Regions from separate parts of the Caballeronia sp. SL1002 genome, predicted to be linked through region 2. Evidence: riboswitches for the same ligand, from Rfam matches in the RefSeq annotation. Region 2 holds a riboswitch; the other holds the start of a gene.
What was found. Region 2 has a riboswitch for manganese ahead of AC3D25_RS14620 (sodium:calcium antiporter). Riboswitches for the same ligand answer to the same signal wherever they lie in the genome.
Positions count from the first base shown of each region.

Region 1: it holds a riboswitch for manganese, as region 2 does, so the genes downstream of both, mntP (manganese efflux pump MntP) here and AC3D25_RS14620 (sodium:calcium antiporter) in region 2, are expected to answer to the same signal.

Region 1 is NZ_JBYMUW010000005.1:431,610-435,778, forward strand. Features, by position in the region: gene AC3D25_RS26435 (aldo/keto reductase) at 1-14, opposite strand, end outside; gene AC3D25_RS26440 (class I SAM-dependent methyltransferase) at 299-1,018, opposite strand; gene AC3D25_RS26445 (cupin domain-containing protein) at 1,165-1,671, shown strand; yybP-ykoY riboswitch at 1,713-1,901, shown strand; gene mntP (manganese efflux pump MntP) at 1,910-2,479, shown strand; gene AC3D25_RS26455 (response regulator) at 2,512-2,958, opposite strand; gene AC3D25_RS26460 (response regulator) at 3,145-3,837, shown strand; gene AC3D25_RS26465 (ATP-binding response regulator) at 3,838-4,169, opposite strand, start outside.
Region 2 is NZ_JBYMUW010000002.1:2,626,750-2,630,918, forward strand. Features, by position in the region: gene AC3D25_RS14610 (aldo/keto reductase) at 1-85, opposite strand, end outside; gene fliT (flagellar protein FliT) at 280-615, shown strand; gene AC3D25_RS14620 (sodium:calcium antiporter) at 689-1,699, opposite strand; yybP-ykoY riboswitch at 1,819-1,962, opposite strand; gene AC3D25_RS14625 (ABC transporter substrate-binding protein) at 2,342-3,928, shown strand; gene AC3D25_RS14630 (MBL fold metallo-hydrolase) at 3,969-4,169, opposite strand, start outside.

The sequences.
Region 1 (4,169 bases), on a different contig from region 2:
CGGTAAAGAGTCATGGCGGAAGGCTCGGAAACGGAACTGTCCACGTCAGACGCCGCGAACACGCGGATAGTTCGATATCGAGCCGGCTGCGGCATCTTCGAACTAGCGGACAAGTAGCGTTGATTCCGTTTAAGCATCCGGCACGGCACCGAAGCCTCTTCAGACGTCCCGACCCCTGACGACGCCGCAACTTTTTCTGGCGGTGTTCGAAGAAGGCACATTGACGCGCGCCGCCGAGCGCGAATCCATCGCGATGCCGGCCGCTCGAACCACGGCGCAACGATCTCGCGGCGAACGACTAACGCAGGGCCCGCCGCGCGATCCATGCGCCCCAGAACAGACTCGAAAAGAAGCGCTGCGGCCGCTCGAAACCCGTCTCGTCGAGCAGCCGCGCGACATGCGCTTCCGACTGCGGCGGATCGGCGCCTTGCAAAATGCGCCCGAGCTTCGCCTTCACCTCGTCCGCGCTCGCGCCGTTCATGCGCCAGCGCTCGCCCCACGCGGCGAGCAGCAGCGGCTGCGACGCATACGCGTGGTGGTTGCACGCGAGAATCAGCGGCGCGTTCGGCGCGAGCCGCGCGGCGATATCGGCGAGGATCGCGCGCTTGGCGTCGTCGCCGGGAAGATGGTGCAGCACGCCGATAAGCGTCGCGGCATCGAAAGAGCGCTTGTCCGGCAAATCCGCAACCACGCCGAGCACGCGCTCGGTGCGCTCGGCCAGCCCCGCGTCGGATACGTTCGTCATGCACAGGTCGAGCATCGGCGGCGACGGATCGACGGCGACGAAACGCCATGCCGGTTCCAGCCGCCCTGCAATGACGATCTCCTGTCCGGTGCCGCCCGCGCCCGCGATCAGCACGCGCGCATCCGTTCCCGCGCCGAGCGATGCCGCGAGCACGCACGCGGCCAGTTCGTGGCACGCGTCGTAGCCCGCGAGCGCAATGCGGCTTTGTTCGCGATAGTCCGCTGCCCGCGAAGGGTCGAATTTTGCGGCGGATGCCGTGCTCGAATGATTCATGGTCGGGTCCCGTTAAGCCGTTCATCCCGACGATAAAGCGCCCCGCGAAGCGCAACAAGGCGGGTAGTCATCCCGGTATGGATAGCACTTGCCAGGCGTGTCCCTATAATCGGCATTCGCTCACACACCGAATTTCAGGAGGCCGCATGTCGGGACCTGTGATCAATATCGGCGACGTACCGCTCGATCCGTTGCCGCCCGAGTTCGCGCCGACCGGCGACGCCGCCGAGCGCTATGCGCCGCGCATCGCCCGGCTGGGACGCGTGATTGGCGCGACGCAGCTCGGTTACAGCGTGATCGCGCTCGCGCCGGGCAAGCGCGCGTTCCCGTTCCACAATCATCGCGTGAATGAAGAAATGTTCTTCGTGCTGGAAGGGACGGGCGAAGCGCGGATCGGCGACGCGCGCTATCCGCTGCGTCCCGGCGATGTCATCGCGTGTCCGGCGGGTGGACGCGAGACGGCGCATCAGATCGCAAATACCGGCGACACCGAACTGCGCTATCTCGCAGTCAGCACGCAGCAATCGCCGGACGTGGTCGAGTATCCGCATACGGACCGCTACGCCGTGCTGGTCGCGGAGACAGCCGACACGCCGGGTTTGCGCGCGATCGGCCGGACGCGCGATTCGCTCGATTACTGGTCGGGCGAATGACGGCACCGTTGCGATTACAAAACGCTTTCTGGTGTGATAATCTTGGCGCCGTCTGTGGGGAGTAGCCGGCTTTCGCCGTCGTTTTGTTCTGGCGAGAGCGCTCATGTCAACATACTCGATCCATCCGGATCGTGGCATGAGCCGCCGTTTCACGGTTGGCAAGACCATCGATGTGTCGGCGCGACCGGTCGGGCGCGCGGACATGTCGTGTGTCCTTGCCCGACCTGAACCCCACACGATGAATATCGCCTCCACTCTGCTTCTCGCCGTCGCCATGTCGACGGACGCCTTCGCCGCCGCGGTAGGAAAAGGCGCCGCGCTGCATCGTCCCCGGATGCGCGAGGCGCTTAAAACCGGTCTCATCTTCGGCGTGATCGAAGCGCTCACGCCGCTGGTCGGCTGGGCGCTCGGCAAAGCCGCAGCGCCGTATGTCACGTCCTGGGATCACTGGATAGCGTTCGGTCTCCTCGCCGTCCTCGGATTGCGCATGATCCAGTCAGGCTTCAAAACGCCCGAACCCCACGCGGAAAAGCCGGACAAACACGGGTTTTGGCTGCTCGCGTTGACGGGCTTCGCCACCAGCATCGACGCGATGGCGGTCGGCGCCGGCCTCGCGTTCATCGACGTAAACATCTTCTCGACCGCCGCGACCATTGGCCTGGCGACCATGATCATGGTGACGCTCGGCGTGATGGTCGGCCGCTTTCTCGGCGCGGTCGTCGGCCAGCGCGCGGAGATCGCGGGCGGCGTGATTCTGGTCGGGATCGGGTCGCTGATACTCGCGGAACATCTCGGCTATCTCGCCTGAGGCCGCGCTTGGGCTGAGTGTGGACATGGCGTTCAGTGGTTCGAGAAGTAGGATTCGAGCAAGCCCGCGACGCGCCAGGTGGCGCACGGACGGCGGCAGTGGGCGTCGAAACCGGCGTCCTTGAGCGACTCGACCGGATCGGCGGGCGCGATGTTGCTGATGGCAACCAGCAGCCGGCAGGTGTTTCCCACGTCCACACGCAGTTGCCGGATCAATCGGTAACCGGTGTCGCTGTCGAGCCGCGTATCGAGCAGCAGCGCTTCCGGTTTCCAGTTCGCGACGAGCGAGCGCACGGTCTTCAAATCGTGCGCGATCATGACCTGCAGACCCTTCAACCGCAGCACGACAGCAAGCGATTCGCCGATCGGGCGGTCGGTATGCGCAATCAGCACACGCGGCCGGGCAACCGGCGCCGGTGCGCGTTCCAGGGTCCACCAGGCGAATTGCCGTTCGTCGTCGGTAGCGTGGCGAGTGATCATCTGCTCCTCCGTCAAGGTTCAAGGCCGTCTCTGTTGAACCCAGTGTCGCGATTCGAGGCGGACGCGAAAACCCGGCACGCGCGGGGGGAAAGCAGACTTCTTGGGGGTTGCCGAACCGATCCCTGCGAAAGGAGGGTGGCGCGGCCACGGCGGCGGATTACCATCGGGGGGTCAAGCGAGGGTGCAATGGAAAACGGTTACTTCAAGACGGTTTTGCTGGTGGAAGACGAGGGGCTCACGCGCAGCGCGATGAAGAGCCTCATTCTCGCCAACGAGCCGTTGCTCGAAATCGACGAAGCCGACGGTTTCGAGCAGGCCACCGCGCGCTTGTCGAGCGGCTCCTACGACCTGCTTTTCCTCGATTACCATCTGCGCGGCAGCGCGACCGGGCTGGATCTGCTGAACTGGATACGGGAAGAGGAACGGGAGGTTCAGACCATCATGCTGTCCGCGCAAGACGACCGCGACACCGTGCTGGAATGCATCCGTAACGGTGCGTGCGGGTTTATTTCGAAGGCGAGCGAGCAGGGCGCTGGAGTTTTCCGCGAGGCGCTGCGGACCATTCTGAGCGGCCGGGTGTATCTACCGAACAGTGTGCTCGGCAAGGGTGGGCATAGCCCGAAGCCGGTCTCGACGCATTCGGGCGTGACGATCGAATCGCTCAAGCTGCCGCCGCGTCTGACCGAGACGCTGCGTTATCTGCTGCAGGGTCTGTCGAACAAGGCCATCGCGCGGAAGATGAATATCAGCGAGAACACCGCGAAGGAATATTCAAGCGACCTGCTCGCGCGTTTTCACGTGACCCGGCGCACGTTTTTGATCGTGGAAATGGCGCGGCGCGGGATCGAGATGCCGACGGCCCAGACGCCGACGTCCTGATCAGAGCGGCAATGGCTCTTTCGTTTCGCCGCTCACCAGCGAGAGAATAAGCGAGCGCAACGCGGCCGGGCTGACCGGCTTGCTCGATACATCGTGGGCGCAGGCGAGCGGCACGATGGTCGCGGACGGTTCGCCCGTCACGACGAGACAGGGACACGGCCGTCCGAGCTTCGCGGTTGCGAGCATCGCGATCTCGCGCGCGGTCTTGAAATCGCGCAGACGGAAATCGGTAATCACGAGATCCGGAAACCGCTCGACTTCATCGAGCAGCACCTCGAATTCCTCGTAACTCGACGCGGAATCGAATAGCACGCCCCACTGCAACAGCAGCG
Region 2 (4,169 bases):
CGTCGGCGGTCCAGCCGAACACGTTGCCGCCGAATACGAGCGGCGCGACCTGAAGTTCCGATGTGCCGATTTGCCGGTGTTGCATGTGCGCTCCTGTCGAGTGGAATCGAATGAAATCACGGACAGAAAAGGATACGCGCGATACGCGCGGCTCGCCGGACGCCGCCCGAACGCGCCGTATAATCGAGGCTTACGATTTTTCACGCGTGTGGCCGCCGCCGTAATAGTCTTGTCAGCAATGCGCGCAAGACCGCCCGCACTCCAACCAGCGAAAATGCGATGACTCAGCAAGACCTGATTTCCGAAGCGTGGAATCTGACGGAAGCCATCGAATCGGCCGCCGCCTCGAACGACTGGGCCCGCGCGGCGGAACTCACGGAAACGCGCTCGCCGTTGCTCATGGCGCTTGGCGGCGAGCAGTCCGCGGACGCGCTCGCGACCATCCGCAAGATTCAGGCGAGCATGGACGCCGTGCGCCAGCAGGCCGAAGCCGCGCAGCATGCGCTGGTGTCGCGGCATCGCCAGTCGATGGATCAGGCGAACGCCGCGAGTCAGTATCAGCAGGCGGCGCAGATCCAGTCGGTGCTCGACGCGAACTCGCGTCAGCCGCGTTAAGAGCATTGCGCATCGCGCGTCGCATGCAAAAAGGCCGCTCATCGAGCGGCCTTTTTTTGTCCACGATAAAAACTCAGCGACTCAGCGTCAGCCCCAGATACGCGCCGTAAAGCACGCCATTGCCGAGCAGCGCCCACAACACCACGCCTTTCGGCCGCGCGTTGATCCGCAGCCACGCGGCCGCCGCGAGCGTAATCAGCACGCCGGTCAGCACTTCGATACGCGGTTCCCACGGCGTCAGCATGATGCCGATCGCGGGCAGCAACGTGCCCTGAAACACCATCGCGCCCGTGATGTTGCCGAACGCGAGCGTGTCCTTGCCGCGCCGCGCCCAGATAATGCTGTTCACCTTCTCTGGTAGTTCGGTCGCGATTGGAATGACGATCAGCGAAATCAACAGCGCCGACACGCCGAGCACATGAGACACGCCCTCGACGCCGTAGATGAACCCTTTCGCGCCGCCGATCAGCAACGCAATGCCGATCGCGAATTGAAGTCCGATGCTCGGCAACGTGGTGGGCAGCCCGAGCCGCGCGACCATCAGCCGCTCGGGCGCTTCCGTGCCGTGGCCGCTCTCGACCAGTCCCGCCGACGCCCGGAACGTCGAAATGACGTACACGATATACACGCAGACCAAACCCGCCGCGAACATCGCGCGAACGCCCCACGCGTGATGCGGCACGAACATCGCGCCGGCCGCGATCGTGAACGCGCACAGGAAGAAGTTGAGATCGCGCGTGAAACCGGTCCGCTCAGGCGCCATGAAGCCCTTCACGCCGCGCGATTTGATCACGGCGAGCGTCATCAGGCAGGTCGATAGCGTCGCGAGCATCAGCGGCGCACCGAGAATCGCGCCGACGCCGATTTCCTCGTTGACCGCGCGGCTCGACGTGCCGGCGAGCAGCGCGATGATCGGCACGGTGGTTTCGGGCAACGCCGTGCCGATGGCGGCGAACAGCGAGCCGGTGACGCCTTCGGAAATGCCGAGCCTTTCACCGAGATGTTCGAGCGCGTTCGTGAAGAGTTCCGACGCCGCCAATATGACGGCCAGCATCAGCGCGAGTTCGATGAAAAGCATGGTCATGCGGCACCTCGCGTCGAAACGGACGTGACATGACAAGCGATACGTTTTTTTATTTGAGTGGGGAACACGATGAATCCACGGTCGGACGTAGCGAACCACGATGCGATCAGGCGACGTCCGACCAGGAACGACACGATGCACCGATGGTCTCGCCAAACCGGACTGGTCGAACGCGCCACGGCGGATCAGCGAACTGATGGCCGAGGATGTTGACGCGTTCTCCTTCCATTGCGGAAGGAAGGCTACTCCCCAAAGACGGACGTGATTTTAGCGCGCGCACGGCCATTCGGCAAGAAAGCGCAGATTGGCGCGCATCGCATATGAATATGCGGATTGCGTCGTTGTCGTGTGAATTTGCGTTGAATAAGCTTTCGGGCGCATCGGCGCACCGGCGCATCGGCGCATCGGCGCATCGGCGCATCGGCGCATCGGCGCATCGGCGCATCGGCGCATCGGCGCATCGGCGCATCGGCGCATCGGCGCATCGGCGCATCGGCGCATCGGCGCATCGGCGCATCGGCGCATCGGCGCATCGGCGCATCGGCGCACCGGCGCGCCTTGCACGTAGCGGCGCGCGCCTTACAATGAATCGGCAAGAACAAGAACCGAAGCTGAACGACCGTAATCGTTATGGGAGAACTTATGCGTTTCAACATGTTCGCGGCCGCCGTGCTGCTCGCCGCTCCGGCGCTCGCGATGGCGAAGCCGCTCACCGTTTGCACGGAGTCGAGCCCGGATGGCTTCGACGTCGTTCAGTTCAATTCGCTGGTGACGACCAACGCGTCCGCCGACGTCGTGTTCAATACGCTCGTGACCTACGACGAAGCCACGAAGAAGCTCACGCCCGCGCTCGCCGAGAAGTGGGATGTCTCGAGCGACGGCCTCGTCTACACGTTCCATCTGCGTCCGAACGTGCAGTTCCAGAGCACCGATTACTTCAAGCCGAGCCGCAAGCTCACCGCCGACGACGTCGTGTTCTCGTTCGACCGCATGCTCTCGGACAGCAATCCGTGGCACAAGGTGGCGGGCGCGAGCGGCTTTCCGCACGCGCAATCGATGGGTCTCGTGAAGCTCATCAAGTCGGTGAGCAAGGTCGATGACAACACCGTCAAGTTCGAACTCAACGAGCCGAACGCGACCTTCGCGCCGATCCTGACCATGGGTTTCGCGTCGATCTATTCGGCCGAATACGCCGATCAGTTGCACCGGGCCGGCAAGGAAACCGACCTCAATGCAAAGCCCATCGGCACCGGTCCGTTCGTGCTCAAGAGCTATACGAAAGACGCCGTGATCCGCTACGAAGTGAACCCGACCTACTGGGGCACGAAGCCGAAGATCGACCGGCTGATCTACGCGATCACGCCCGATGCCGCCGTGCGCGCGCAGAAAATCAAGGCGGGCGAATGCCAGATCGCGTTGTCGCCGAAGCCGCAGGATGTCATCGACGCGAAGAAGGACAACGCACTGAAAGTGGTCGAAACGCCCGCGTTCATGACGGCGTTCGTCGCGTTGAACACACAGAAAAAGCCGCTCGACAACCCGAAGGTGCGTCAGGCCATCAACGAGGCGTTCGACCGCACGACTTACCTGAAAACGGTATTCGAGAACACGGCGACGCCCGCGGTGAATCCGTTCCCGCCGAACACCTGGAGCTACGACAAGGCCGTGACGCCCTATGCGTACTCGCCGGAGAAGGCGAAGAAACTGCTCGCCGACGCGGGCTTCCCGGACGGCTTCGAGACCACGATCTGGGTGCGTCCGAACGGCAGCGTGCTGAATCCGAATCCGAAGGCGGGCGCGGAATTGCTGCAGGCGGATCTGGCGAAGATCGGCGTGAAGGCGCAGGTCAAGGTGATCGAATGGGGCGAGTTGATCAAGGAAGCGAAGCAGGGTCAGCACGACATGCTGTTCATGGGCTGGGCGGGCGACAACGGCGACCCGGACAACTACCTTTCGCCGCTCTTTAGCTGCAACGCGGTGAAATCGGGCATCAATTTCGCGCGCTATTGCGACCCGGCGCTCGACAAGCTGATCGCCGATGGCAAATCCACGCCCGATCAGGCCAAGCGCGCGAAAGCTTACGTTGATGCGCAAAAGATCATCCACGATCAGGCGCTGTGGATTCCGCTCGGCTATCCGACCGCCGCCGCGCTCACGCGCGCGAACGTGAGCGGCTATCGCGTGAGTCCGTTCGGCCGCCAGAATTTCGCGACCGTCTCGGTGCAGTAATGCTTCACGCCGCGCACTGACACCTTCGTGCGCGGCCATTTCAACGCTTTGTCTCGAAGCGGATCACGCCGTCCTCGCCCGTATGGCGCACCAGTTCGCCGTCGAGCCACAGCAAGTTCAGATGCGCGAGCGCTTCACCGAGCGCAAACGTCATCTGATGAATGTCGAGCTTGCGCTTGAACATCATCGGCACGATATCGGCGGCGCTTTGCGGCTTTTCCGCGCACGCCTCGCGCACTTC